Regions from separate parts of the Streptomyces sp. NPDC003327 genome, predicted to be linked through region 1. Evidence: riboswitches for the same ligand, from Rfam matches in the RefSeq annotation. Region 1 holds a riboswitch; the other holds the start of a gene.
What was found. A riboswitch is a leader RNA that binds a small molecule or an ion and turns the genes downstream of it on or off. The one in region 1 is predicted to bind cyclic di-AMP.
Positions count from the first base shown of each region.

Region 1 (6,995 bases):
GGTGCGGGCCCAGGCGGTGCTGCGCGACGGGACGCTGGTCGACGACTTCCTCGTCCGGGAGGCGCCGAGGACGGTGCACGTCCTGAACGCGCCCTCCCCCGCGGCCACGGCCTCGCTCCCGATCGGCCGCCACATCGCCGGGCTTGCCCTCGCCCACCTGTAGCCCCGGGCGGCGGGGCCTTGGGCGGCCGCCCCGGACCTCGGGCCCCGGCAGCGGGGGCCGGGCCCCCGGAGCTCGGGACCGCTCACGGGCCCCGGGCGGCGGGGCCGGGGGCGCCGTAGGATTGGGGCATTGTGTCTGAGCAGCCAGAGATCGTCAGCCAGCCCGTCGCGCGCCGCGGCAGCCGTATGTTCGCGCCCGGAGAGGGCCCCTCGCCCGACCCCGCCGGCGCGCACTTCGAGCGCCGCATCCGCAGTTTCCAGCCGCGCCGCAGCCGGGTGACCGCCGGGCAGGCAGAGGCCATGCTGAAGCGGTGGCCCGACTGGGGGCTCGACATCGACGGCAAGCGGGTGCTCGACCTGGACGAGCTGTTCGGCGGGCTCCCCGTCGTGCTGGAGATCGGCTTCGGAATGGGCGAGGCGACCGCCCAGATGGCCGCCGCCGACCCCCGCACCGGCATCCTCGCGGTGGACGTGCACACCCCGGGCCAGGGCAACCTCCTCGGGCTCGCCGACCGCAACGGCCTCACGAACGTCCGCGTCGCCAACGGCGACGCGATCATCCTGCTCCGCGAGATGCTGCCGGCCGACGCCCTCGACGGCTGCCGCGTCTACTTTCCGGACCCGTGGCCGAAGAAGCGCCACCACAAGCGGCGCCTGATCCAGCCCGACTTCCTGTCGCTGCTCGCGACCCGCCTCAAGCCGGGCGGAGTGCTGCACTGCGCCACGGACTGGGAGCCGTACGCCGAGCAGATGCTGGAGGTGCTCTCCGCCCACCCGGACTTCGAGAACACCAGCGCCGACGGCGGCTTCGCGCCGCGCCCCGACTTCCGCCCGCTGACCCGGTTCGAGGGGCAGGGGCTCGACAAGGGCCACGTCGTGCACGACCTGCTCTTCCGCAGGGTCGACACCCGCGGAAGGTGACGGAGGCCGACAACCCCGTCGCCGCTGTCGGTGACCCTCGTTAGGGTCGCTCACGTGTCGAACCCCGCTCCCGCCGAAGCCGCCGTCCCCCACCGGGACACCGACGACCCGGCCTTCCCGGCCGCCGCCGACCGGTCCCAGTGGCGCTACCGGCCGCGCCGCGCCTTCTGGCGCAGCCGGCTGGTCCGGGCCGTCGCCGTGATCGTGCTGCTCGCGCTCTGCGCCCTGGTCATCCTGGCGCTGGTCCGCGAACAGACCGGCACGGAGGGCTTCCTCGTCGGCCTGGGCCTCGCCGTCCTCCCCGTACCGCTGCTGATGGCGGCGTTCCGGTGGCTCGACCGGGTCGAGCCGGGGCCCTGGAAGAACCTGCTGTTCGCGTTCGCGTGGGGCGCCTTCGCCGCCGCGCTCGTCGCGATCCTGGCGAACTCCTTCGCGGTCCGCTGGATCGCGACGGCCACCGCGGACCCGACCTCGGCCGACCACCTCGGCGCCACCGTCATCGCCCCCGTGGTGGAGGAGAGCGCCAAGGCGGCCGCACTACTGCTGCTCTTCCTCCTCCGCAGACGGCACTTCACGGGGCTCGTCGACGGCGTGGTCGTCGCGGGCTTCACGGCGACGGGCTTCGCCTTCACCGAGAACATCCTCTACCTCGGCAACGCCTTCGGCGAGGACCAGGACTTCGGCTCCTCCGGCATCGGCGCCGTCACCGCGGGCACGTTCTTCGTCCGGGTCGTGATGTCGCCCTTCGCGCACCCGCTCTTCACCGTGCTCACCGGCCTCGGCTTCGGCTTCGCCGCGCTCGCCCCGCGCGGGAAGCGGCTGCGGCGGGTACTGCTCCCGCTCGCGGGCCTGCTCCTGGCGATGGGCGTGCACGCGCTGTGGAACGGCTCGGCCACCTTCGGCGGCCCGCTCGCCTTCTACACCGTGTACGGGATGTTCATGGTCCCCGCGTTCGGACTGCTGACGTGGCTCGCGGTGTGGAGCCGGCAGCGCGAGCTGCGCACCATATCCGGGGTGCTCCCGGCGTACGCGGCGGCGGGCTGGCTCTCTCCCGAGGAGCCGCTCGCGCTCTCCTCGATGCGGGCGCGCCGCACGGCCCGCTCCTTCGCCGCCCGGACGTACGGCCGACCGGCCGCGCGCGCGGTCGGCGAGTACGAGTCGTTCGCGACGACCCTCGCGTTCCTGCGCGACCGGGCGGGGCGCGGCGCGGGCGGCGAGGACTTCGCCGCCCGGGAGCAGGAGCTGCTGCACCACCTGTGGCAGCGCCGTCAGGTGGCCTCGCCCGCGCTGTCGTACGCGGCCCGGGCGACGGGCCGGACGTGGGCGCCGCCGCAGTATCTGGACTACAGCGGCTACAACCCCTACAAGGGCTGAACCGCTGCACGGGCTGCACCGCTACGAGGGCTGCACCGCCGACGCCTCGGTGAGGAGGGCGAGTTCCGCCTCCGTGAGGGTCAGGTCGGCGACGGCGACGAGCGCCGGGAGCTGCTCGACCGTGCGGGCCGAGGCGATCGGCGCGGTGACGGTCGGGCGGGCGGCGAGCCAGGCGAGGGCGACGGTGGCGAGCTCGGCGCCGTGCGCCCCGGCGACCTCGTCGAGGGCGGCGAGCACGGCCCGGCCCCGCTCGGTCTCGGCGTGGCGGGCGGCGCTGCGGGCGCGCACGCTGTCGACGGTGGTGCCGGGGCGGTACTTGCCGGTGAGGAAGCCGGACGCGAGGCCGAAGTACGGGACGGCGGCGAGTCCGGCGGACTCGGCGGTCTTGAGGAGGTCGCCCTCGTAGGTGTCCCGCGACACGAGGTTGTAGTGCGGCTGGAGGGCCACGTACCGGGTGAGGCCCTCGGCCTCGGCGAAGTCGAGGGAGGCCCGCAGCCGCTCCGGGGAGATGTTGGAGGCGGCGACGGCGCGGACCTTGCCCTCCTTCACCAGCTGGTCGAGGGTGGTGACGATCTCCTCGACGGGCACGGACTCGTCGTCGAAGTGCGTGTAGAAGAGGTCGATGCGGTCGGTGCCGAGGCGGCGCAGCGAGGCCTCGGCCGCGGCCTTGAGGGTGGGGGCGGCGAGCCCCTTGAACTGGGGGTGGGCGCCCGCCTTGGTGGCGACGACGACGTCGTCGCGGTTGCCGCGCGCGGCGAGCCAGCGGCCGATGATCGTCTCGGACTCGCCGCCGACGTTGCCGTCGGCCCACTCCGAGTACACGTCGGCGGTGTCGACGAAGTTGCCGCCCGCGGCGGCGTAGGCGTCGAGGACGGCGAAGGACTGCGCTTCGTCGGCGCTCCAGCCGAAGACGTTGCCGCCGAGGGCCAGCGGGAAGACATGCAGGTCGGAGGTGCCCAGCGGGCGGAGTGCGGTCATGACGTCCTCAACCTCCCGCGCCGCCGCGCCTATTCCGCGCGGAGGGGGTGTGTACCGCGGTCCGCACGGGGTAGGCGAGCCACAGGCGGACAGCGGGACAGCGGGACAGCGGGACAGCGGGACGAAGTCGGCGGTTACAGCGACAGGCCCTTGGAGCGGAGCCAGGCCGCCGGGTCGATGCCGTCCCCGCCGGGGGTGTGGACCTCCATGTGGAGGTGCGGCCCGGTGACGTTGCCGGTGGCGCCGACGCGGCCGATGGTCTCGCCGGTGCCCACGGTCTGGCCCGCCGAGACCGTCATGGACGACATGTGGCAGTACCAGATCTCGGTGCCGTCGGCGAGTTCGAGCACGACGCGGTAGCCGTACGAGCCGGACCAGCCAGCGGACTTGATGGTGCCGCCGTGGACCGCCTTCAGCGGGGTGCCGGTGGGGGCGGCCAGGTCGAGGCCCGTGTGGTAGCCGGAGGACCACATCGAACCGGACTGCATGTAGGTGGACGTGATCGTGTACGAGGAGAGGGGCAGGGCGTAGCTGGCGGCGAGCTGCGCGAGGCGCTCGGCCTCGGCCTTCTCCGCGGCGATCCGCTCGGCCTCCGCCTTCGCCTCCGCCTCGGCCTTCGCCTTGGCTTCCGCCTCCGCCTTCGCCTTGGCCTCGGCCTCCGCCTTGGCCTTCGCCTCGGCCTCCGCGGCCTTGGCCTCCGCCTCCGTGGCCGCCTTCTGGGCGGCGGCGGCCTCGGCGGCCTCCTTCGCGGCGGCGTCGGCGGACGCCTGCTGCTGCTCGGCCTGCTGGAGAATGCGGGCGCGCAGGGCCTCGCCGGCGTCGGAGGCTCCGGTCTCGCCGCCCTCGGCGGTCTCGCTCCGCTCCTCGCCCGTGGTGGTGTACGCGGCCGCCGTGAGCGGGTTGGGGTTGGCGCGCCCGGCACCGACCTGCTCGCTCTCGTCGTCGGCGAGCAGGTCGCCGACGCCGGGCAGGTCCTTCGCGTCCGGCAGCCCCAGGTCGGGGAGGTCGGGGAGCGATATGGCGACCGGCGGCTTCTCCTGTGCGGTGGCGAGGCCACCCGCGCCGACGGCGGCGATCACGCCGACGCCGAGGACGGTGGAGGAGCGGGTGAAGGCGGAGCGCTGCTTGACGACCCGGTGGCGGCCGCCGGAGCGGACGGTGCCCTCGGTGGGGTTCCACTCGCCGACGGCGGGATCGGCGGGGGACGCGACCGGGCCGGGCCCGAAGGCGGCGGGCTCGGAGGAAACCGTCTCGTACGAAGCCGTCTCATAGGACGCGGTGTCGTAGGACGCGGTCTCGTGCGAAGTCGTCTCGTACGCCGGGGCCTCGAAGGCGGACGTGTCGTACGAGGCGGTGTCGTGGACGTCCTGCGAGGCGTAATGGCCCTGCGAGGCGTAGGAGTGCTGTGCGGCGTACGGGTCGTGTCCCGGTCCCGCTCCCGGCGCCGTGCCGAACGGGTCGAAGGGAGCTTCGGGGGCAGGGGTGTTGGACGCCACGGAGGCGCGCTCCTTTCCTTCCTTCTCGCCTACCGGGTTAGCTGACGGGTTCGGAGCAGGAAGGTCTCCTACGGGCGCGATCGCACGCGTGCGGCGGCACAGGTGCGAGGGGCCCGATTCACCCCAAGTGGTGGTTCCCCGGTTCCCTTTCGGAATTCGGCGCACGCGCACGGTGTCGCCTCTTGCGACGACTGGGACGACCGCGCTGCGTTATCGAACGTTAATAGACGGGGGTGCCCGATTCCAAGCCGTCCCCCTTGATCATTCATCGAATTGGCGGGGAAACGCCCGAGTTGACCCCCTCTCGGCACCGGCCGCCCAAACCCCCGTGACCTGACGTTGTGTCAATTGTTATCCCAGCGGCATCTGTCGACTACACCGGGTGACCGCGCGCCCCGTCCGGAGGCACCACCGGCATCGTCCGCCGCCGCTCCGGCTGCCCCGTCGCCGGCCGGCTCACCGCGATCAGCGCCATGTCGTCCGTCGACCGGCCCCCCGTGTGCCGCCGTACGTCACCCACCAGCGCGTCCAGCAGCTCCTCCGGCCCGGGGAAGATCCGCCCCGCGAGCCGCTCGGCCGGATCGTAGAAGACGCCCAGCGCGTTCCGCGCCTCCGAGACGCCGTCGGTGTAGAGGAGGAGCGTGGCACCCGGGGGGAACGGCCGCTCGTCGGCCCGGTCCGGCCACGCCCCCAGCTCGCCCATGCCGAGCGGCAGCGCGGCCTCGGTCGGCTCCACCGTCTCCAGGCCGCCGTCGCCGTACAGCAGCAGCGGCGGCGGATGCCCGCGGTTGACGATCCGCACCCGCCCGCCGTCCGACGGGATCTCCGCGAGGACCGCCGTCGTGAACCCCTCGACGGCGTCCAGCCCGCTGCGCCGCGTGCCCTCCCGCGCGAGCGCCCGCTCCAGCCGCCCCGCCACGCCCTCCAGGGTCCGCTCCTGCTCCGCCGCCTCGCGGAAGGCCCCGATCACGACGGCCACGGCCTCCACCGCGTCCATCCCCTTGCCCCGGACGTCACCGACGACCAGCCGCACCCCCTGCGGAGTGTCCTGCACGGCGAACAGGTCGCCGCCGATGAACGCGTCCGCCTGCGCCGCCTCGTACCGGGCCGCGCACTGCAATCCGCCGATCCGCTCGGCCGGCGTCGGCAGGACCGCCTTCTGCGCGGTCTCCGCGATGACCCGCGCGGAGGCGAGCCGCTCGCCGCTGATGCGGACGATCCGGTTGATGAGCAGGGCGAGCGCCGAGACCGTCAGCACGGTCAGCGTCTCGGTGAGCGCCGGGACGTCGGTGGCGGTGCCGTTGTAGAGGTGCAGGCCGACCGAGGCGAGGACGGCGGCGAGCGCGGTGAGCAGGGTCGTGACCCCGGACGAGAACGGCGCGGAGATCAGCGGGGCCGCCGAGAAGAGCGGAGCGGCGGTGTACTGGGGCGGGGTCGACAGGTCGAAGACGATGCCCCCCACGATGACCAGCGGCGGCAGCGCCCGGACGAAGCGCCGGGCACCCTGGTACGGGCGGCGGCCCTCGCCGTCCCGCCGCCCGTCGCCCGTCACTCCTGGGGGGTGCCCCACCTGTGCCCTCTCCTGCCGGTCCGTTCCTCCCGCGGCGGGTACCGCGCTCCCCCAAGGTTCACCGCCCGCCCCGGCCGCGGCGACCGGCACGGGGCCGACTGGCGTACGGCGCGGGGCGGGGCGGGGCAGCGGGGCGGGGCGGGGCGGGGCGTACGGGGGCAGGCGATACGGGGGCAGGGGCCCGGCTACAGGTTCCGCTCGGCCCAGATCGTCAGGGCGTCCCGCACGAGGACCGCCGTCCCCTCGCCGTGCTTGTCGTAGTTGACCGTGAACCGCGGGTCGTCGACGTACAGCTGCCCGAGCCCGATCACGTACTCCTTCGACGGCGTCGTGGTGGTCGACAGCCACGCGTACTGCCGCCGCGCCAGCGCCTGCACCTCCTCGCTGTCCGGCGCGAGCCCCTCCCGCGCCGCCGCGCCGAAGTCCCGGGCGATGCCGGCCTGCTCCGCCATGAACGCCTTCTTCTCGGCGTCGCTCAGCGAGCGCCACCACCG
Region 1 covers NZ_JBSFSA010000063.1:598-7,592, reverse strand. The annotation lists gene lhgO (L-2-hydroxyglutarate oxidase) at 1-163, shown strand, start outside; gene trmB (tRNA (guanosine(46)-N7)-methyltransferase TrmB) at 349-1,083, shown strand; gene ACWDVG_RS29580 (PrsW family intramembrane metalloprotease) at 1,138-2,457, shown strand; gene ACWDVG_RS29575 (aldo/keto reductase) at 2,479-3,435, opposite strand; gene ACWDVG_RS29570 (M23 family metallopeptidase) at 3,570-4,931, opposite strand; cyclic di-AMP (ydaO/yuaA leader) riboswitch at 4,943-5,103, opposite strand; gene ACWDVG_RS29565 (PP2C family protein-serine/threonine phosphatase) at 5,305-6,501, opposite strand; gene ACWDVG_RS29560 (MerR family transcriptional regulator) at 6,687-6,995, opposite strand, start outside.

Region 2 (6,995 bases), on a different contig from region 1:
CGCGCCGAACAACGCGGTCCTGTCCGTCGTCGGCGACATCGACCCGCAGCAGACGCTCGCCTGGGTGGAGAAGTACTTCGGCTCCATCCCCGGCCACGACGGCAAGCCGGAGCCGCGCGACGGCTCGCTGCCCGAGACGATCGGCGAGCAGCTCCGCGAGGTCGTCGAGGAGGAGGTGCCGGCCCGCGCGCTGATGGCGGCCTACCGGCTGCCCCACGACGGCACCCGCGAGTGCGACGCCGCCGACCTCGCCCTGACGGTCCTGGGCGGCGGGGAGTCCTCCCGCCTGCACAACCGCCTGGTCCGCCGCGACCGCACGGCCGTCGCCGCCGGCTTCGGCCTGCTGCGGCTCGCGGGCGCGCCCTCGCTCGGCTGGCTGGACGTCAAGACCTCCGGCGGCGTCGAGGTGCCCCGCATCGAGGAGGCCGTCGACGAGGAGCTGGCCCGCTTCGCCGCCGAGGGGCCCACGCCGGAGGAGATGGAGCGCGCCCAGGCCCAGCTGGAGCGCGAGTGGCTCGACCGGCTCGGCACGGTCGCGGGCCGCGCCGACGAACTGTGCCGGTTCGCCGTGCTGTTCGGCGACCCGCAGCTCGCCCTCACCGCCGTCGACCGCGTCCTCGACGTCACCGCCGAGGAGGTGCGGGCCGTCGCCGCGGCCAGGCTCCGGCCCGACAACCGCGCGGTGCTGGTCTACGAGCCGGTGACCGCGGAGCAGAGCGACAGCGACGAGGAAGAGGGAGCGGACCAGTGACCGACGCTGCCGTGTCTTTGACCAGCATGGACTTCCACCCGCAGCCCCGGCCGGGCACCGCGAGGCCGTGGGCCTTCCCGGCTCCCGAGCGCGGCACCCTCGCCAACGGCCTGACGGTGCTCCGCAGCCACCGCCCCGGCCAGCAGGTCGTGGCCGTCGAGATCTTCCTCGACGCCCCCCTGGACGCCGAGCCCGACGGCCTCGACGGCGTCGCCACGATCATGGCCCGCGCGCTCTCCGAGGGCACCGACCAGCGCAGCGCCGAGGAGTTCGCGGCCGAGCTGGAGCGCTGCGGCGCCACCCTCGACGCGCACGCCGACCACCCGGGCGTACGGGTCTCCCTCGAGGTCCCCGTCTCCCGGCTGCCCAAGGCGCTCGGCCTGCTCTCCGAGGCCCTGATCGCGCCGGCGTTCCTTGAGACCGAGATCGAGCGCCTGGTGGGCAACCGCCTGGACGAGATCCCGCACGAGACGGCCAACCCGTCCCGCCGCGCCGCCAAGCAGCTCTCCAAGGAGCTCTTCCCGGCCGACTCCCGGATGTCCCGGCCGCGTCAGGGCACCGAGGAGACCGTCGCCGCGATCGACGCCGCCGCCGTCCGTGCCTTCTACGAGGCGTACGTCCGGCCCGCCACGGCCACGGCCGTGGTTGTCGGCGACCTGACCGGGGTCGACCTCGACAAGGTCCTCGCCGAGACCCTCGGCGCCTGGGCGGGGGAGCCGGCCGAGCCGCGCCGGATGCCGCCGATCACCGCCGACGACACCGGACGGGTCGTCATCGTGGACCGGCCCGGCGCCGTCCAGACCCAGTTGCTCATCGGCCGGATCGGTCCGGACCGCCACGACGGCGTCTGGCCGGCGCAGGTCCTCGGCACGTACTGCCTCGGCGGCACGCTCACCTCCCGCCTCGACCGGGTCCTGCGCGAGGAGAAGGGCTACACGTACGGCGTGCGGGCCTTCGGCCAGGTGCTCCGCTCGGACGGCGAGGGCAACGGCGCCTCGATGCTCGCCATCAGCGGCTCCGTCGACACCCCCAACACCGGACCGGCCCTCGAGGACCTGTGGAAGGTGCTGCGCACCCTGGCGGCCGAGGGGCTCACCGACGAGGAGCGCGAGACCGCCGTGCAGAACCTGGTGGGGGTCGCGCCCCTCAAGTACGAGACGGCCGCCTCCGTCGCCGGGACGCTCGCCGACCAGGTCGAGCAGCACCTCCCGGACGACTACCAGGCGCAGTTGTACGCGCGGCTGGCCGAGACCGGCACGGTCGAGGCCACGGCCGCCGTCGTCCGGGCCTTCCCGGTCGACCGGCTCGTCACCGTCCTGGTGGGCGACGCCGCGCGGATCGAGGAGCCGGTGCGCGCCCTCGGCATCGGTGAAGTGACCGTCGTGACGGGCTGATTGACGCCCACCGCCCGGCTGGCGCCGGGCGCGAGAGGACCCCGATCCCTGCAAAGGTCGGGGTCCTTCGCATTGTCCGGATTGGCGGTAAGTGTGATCGTCTGCCCTGTGGCATGTCTTACAAAAGAGCGCGTCTGTTTGGTGATCGACAGTTGATCGGCCTAGCGTCGTGGGCGCTGTCCGTCCGTTGCACCCGCCGCATCCGCGGCATCGGACAGCGATCGCCGAGTCCCCGTCAGGCGCGAGCCCGGGGAGCCGGGGACCCACTCAGTCCCTGGGGTGAATCGGGCGCCTTCGCCTCGTGCGGAGGGGCTCGTAGGAGACCTTCCTGCTCCGAACCCGTCAGCTAACCCGGTAGGCGAGAGGGAAGGAAAGGATCAGCCTCTTGGCGTTCACCCGTGCCACCGGGAAGCATCGTGCTCCGAGCCGGATGGCGCGCCGCGGCGCGGGCATCGCCGGCGCGGCGACGCTCGCCACCACCGGCGTCATCGGCACCCTCGCCTCCCCGGCGCTGGCCGCCGACACGGACAACCACGGTTCCGTCGAGGACACCGGCCTCACCCGTGTGATCACCGAGGAATCCCTCGCGGACCGGGTCAGCGCCCAGGTCGACGCGCAGGAGAAGGAAGCCTTCGAGGCCGACGCCAAGGCGAAGGCGGAGGCCGAGGCGAAGCGCAAGGCCGAGGCCCGCGCCCAGGAGATCCGCGAGGCCCGCGAGCGTGCCGCCCGCGAGGCGGAGCGCCGCCGTCTGGCCTCCTTCCAGCTCCCGATCGCCGGCTCGTACGTCTCCACCGGCTACAAGACCGGCGGCTCCCTCTGGTCCTCCGGCAGCCACTCCGGCGTCGACTTCCACGCCTCCTACGGCAGCCGGGTCGTCTCCGTCGGCTCCGGCACCGTCGTCGAGGCCGGCTGGGGCGGCGCGTACGGCAACAACATCGTCATCCGGATGCACGACGGCACGTACACCCAGTACGGTCACCTCGCCTCCATCGACGTCCACGTCGGCCAGACCGTCGAGCCCGGCCAGCAGATAGGCGTCTCCGGCTCCACCGGCAACTCCACCGGGCCGCACCTCCACTTCGAGGCCCGCACGAGCCCCGACTACGGCTCGGACATCAACCCCGTCGCGTACCTGCGCGCCCGAGGCGTCAACGTCTGACGTCCGCCGCCGCCACATCCGTCGCGAAAGCCCCGGCTCGTACCGAGCCGGGGCTTTTCGTGTGGCCAGAAGATATACCTGCCCGGCGGCCGGGCATCGGAAATTCCGGTGTGCTGCAATAGAGTCGCGGCAGCAGGCGTCGAATTCGGTGCGCGGATCACAGGCGGAGGTCGGACATGCGCATTCCCGCGCATTCGGTATGCACGGCGATTCGGGACGACATCGTCTCCGGCGTCTTCGAGCGCGGCAGCCGGCTGACGGAGGAGCAGCTCGCCCGGCGGTACGGCGTCTCCCGCGTCCCGGTCCGTGAGGCCCTGCGCACCCTGGAGTCCGAGGGGTTCGTGGTGACCCGCCGTCACGCGGGCGCGCACGTCGCGGAACCCACCGAGCAGGAGGCGGCCGATCTGCTCGACGTCCGTGCGCTGCTGGAGCCGCTGGGCGCGGCGCGGGCGGCGCAGCGGCGCACCGACGCTCACCTCAAGGTGCTGCGCGGCCTGGTCAGGCTGGGGCAGGAGCGGGCCCGACGCGGCCAGGGCGAGGATCTGCGCTCCCTGGGCGGCTGGTTCCACGAGACGCTGGCGCAGGCGTCGGGGAGCCCGGCCCTGACGGCGCCGCTCACCCAGCTGCGGCACAAGATCGCCTGGATGTACGTGGTGGAGCAGCCCGCCCAGCCCGTGGAGGCCTGGGCCGAGCACGGCGCCATCGTGGACGCGGTCGCCCGCGGGGACGCCGAGCGGGCGCGGGCGATGACCGCGCTCCACGTGGAGCGTTCCCTCCCGCTGCATCGCCTCAAAAAGCCCGAGCGCGGCCGCGTGAGGGTTTCGCAACATGTCGTCAACACGGCGAGCGCCCGGAATTAACACGCGCACCGTATACAAAGAATGTGAAGGGAACGGGCTCTGTTCGTGCTGCCCGGGAATTCCCGCTGCCCGGACAAGAGCGCCGATAATCGGCTCGTGCCGGTGGCTCCGGAAAGCGGTGCCGAATAGCGGTGCCGGAAAAACGGTGTGGCCGGTACCGCCGGATTTCCGGCGGTACCGGCCACGATGGCTCTCGGGGGACGACCCGGGTCAGACGGTCTCGGGGAGCTCGTCGAGGCCCTCGGCCACCAGCTTCGCGAGACGGTCCAGGGCGATCTCGGCGCCCTCGGCCTCCGAGGCCAGCACGATCTCCTCGCCGCCCTGCGCGCCGAGGCCGAGCACCGCCAGCATGGACGCGGCGTTCACCGGGGTGCCGTCGGCCTTGGCGATCGTCACCGGAACGCCGGATGCCGTGGCGGCACGGACGAAGATGGAGGCGGGGCGGGCGTGCAGGCCCTCGGCCCACCCGACGTTGACGCGGCGCTCAGCCATGGTGTTGCCCTTCAAGTCTCAAGCGGGTTGTCTAGACCAGTCTCTCACGGGGTGCGGCGTGCTCGTACCGACCTCGGACCCGACCGGGCCGCCCTTCGGCCCTCTCACCTTGCACGGCACACCACCGACGCGCGACCGGTGCCCCTGTCGTACCCCGGCCGTACGCTTGCCCCATGCAGAGCGCCTCGGATCAGTCGGGAGCGGTGGAACAGCCCGCGCCACCGGAGCACGCCTACCCGGACCACTGGGAGGCGGACGTGGTGCTCCGCGACGGCGGCACCGCGCGCATCAGGCCCATCACCGCGGACGACGCCGACCGGCTGGTCAGCTTCTACGAGCAGGTCTCGGACGAGTCGAAGTACTACCGCTTCTTCGCGCCCTACCCCCGGCTCTCCGCCAAGGACGTCCACCGCTTCACCCACCACGACTTCGTGGACAGGGTGGGACTCGCGGCGACCGTGGGCGGGGAGTTCATCGCCACCGTGCGCTACGACCGGATCAACGCCCAGGGGCTGCCCGCCTCCGCCCCGGCCGACGAGGCCGAGGTCGCCTTCCTCGTCCAGGACGCCCACCAGGGCCGCGGAGTCGCCTCCGCCCTCCTCGAACACATCGCGGCCGTCGCCCGCGAACGGGACATCCGCCGCTTCGCCGCCGAGGTGCTCCCCGCCAACACCAAGATGATCAAGGTGTTCACGGACGCCGGCTACACCCAGAAGCGCAGCTTCGAGGACGGCTCCGTCCGGCTCCACCTCGACCTCGAACCCACCGACCGCTCCCTCGCCGTCCAGCGCGCCCGCGAACAGCGGGCCGAGGCCCGGTCCGTGCAGCGGCTCCTCGACCCCCGCTCCGTCGCCGTCGTCGGCGCCGGCCGCGCACCCGGCGGCGTCGGCAGGACCGTCCTGCGCAACCTCCTCGACGCCGGCTTCACCGGTCGGGTGTACGCGGTGAACGCCGCCCTGACCGACGACGGGCCGGCCGCACTCGACGGCGTCCCCGCCCACCCCTCCGTCGCCGCCATCGGCGAACCGGTCGACCTCGCCGTCGTCGCGGTGCCGGCCGAGCGCGTGCCGCAGGCCGTCGCCGACTGCGGCGAGCACGGGGTGCGGGGCCTCGTCGTCCTCTCCGCCGGGTACGCGGAGAGCGGCGCGGCCGGACGCGAGCGGCAGCGGGAGCTGGTGCGGCAGGCCCGCTCGTACGGGATGCGGATCATCGGGCCCAACGCCTTCGGGATCATCAACACCGCGGACGACGTCCGGCTCAACGCCTCGCTCGCCCCGCAGATGCCGGGCGCCGGGCGCATCGGGCTCTTCACGCAGTCGGGCGCGATCGGCATCGCGCTGCTCGCCGGACTGCACCGGCGCGGGGCGGGCCTCTCCTCCTTCATCTCCGCCGGCAACCGCGCGGACGTCTCCGGGAACGACTTCCTCCAGCACTGGTACGACGACCCCGGCACGGACGTCGTCCTGCTCTACCTGGAGTCCATCGGAAACCCCCGCAAGTTCACCCGGCTCGCCCGCCGCACCGCCGCCGTGAAGCCGGTCGTGGTCGTCAAGGGCGCCCGGCACAGCGGCAGCGCCCCGCCCGGCCACCGCGTCCCCGTCACCCGCATCCCGCACGCCACCGTCTCGGCGCTGCTCCGCCAGGCGGGCGTGATCCGCGTCGACACCGTCACCGAACTCGTCGACGCGGGGATCCTCCTCGCCGCCCAGCCGCTGCCCGCCGGACCCCGGGTCGCGATCCTCGGCAACTCGGAGTCGCTGGGCCTCCTCACGTACGACGCCTGCCTCACGGAGGGGCTGCGGCCGCTGCGGCCGCTGGACCTCACCACGGCGGCCGGGCCCGCCGACTTCCGGGACGCGCTCGCCGCCGCGCTCGCGGACGAGACGAGCGACGCCGTCGTCGTGACGGCCATCCCCTGGGTGGGGGAGAACGGCGCCACCGAGTCCGGCGACGGGGAGACCCTCGCCGCGTACCTCCGCGAGGCCGTCGCCTCCGTCCCCGGCCCGGCGAAGCCGGTCGTCGTCGTCCACGTCGAGATGGGCGCCCTCGCGGACGCCCTCGCCGCCGCCACGAGCACCCGCCCGTCCCCGCCCGGCGGCCCCGCGCCCGGCCGCCCCACGCCCGCCCCGGCGCCCCCGGCCGCGCCGGCACCCGCCCCCGCGGCCCCGTCGGAGCAGCCCGCTTCCCCCCACACCGACCCTGCCGCCGGGGCCGCCGAGGCCGCCGACCCGGGGTCGGCCGGTGTGCGGACCATCCCCGCGTACCCCGCCGCCGAGCGCGCCGTGCGGGCACTGGCCGAAGCCGTGCGGTACGGCCAGTGGCGGCGACAGGCGGCCGAG
Region 2 covers NZ_JBSFSA010000016.1:75,717-82,711, forward strand. The annotation lists gene ACWDVG_RS16125 (M16 family metallopeptidase) at 1-751, shown strand, start outside; gene ACWDVG_RS16130 (M16 family metallopeptidase) at 748-2,145, shown strand; cyclic di-AMP (ydaO/yuaA leader) riboswitch at 2,358-2,521, shown strand; gene ACWDVG_RS16135 (M23 family metallopeptidase) at 2,531-3,304, shown strand; gene ACWDVG_RS16140 (GntR family transcriptional regulator) at 3,481-4,164, shown strand; gene ACWDVG_RS16145 (HPr family phosphocarrier protein) at 4,375-4,656, opposite strand; gene ACWDVG_RS16150 (bifunctional acetate--CoA ligase family protein/GNAT family N-acetyltransferase) at 4,830-6,995, shown strand, end outside.
Region 2: it holds a riboswitch for cyclic di-AMP, as region 1 does, so the genes downstream of both, ACWDVG_RS16135 (M23 family metallopeptidase) here and ACWDVG_RS29570 (M23 family metallopeptidase) in region 1, are expected to answer to the same signal.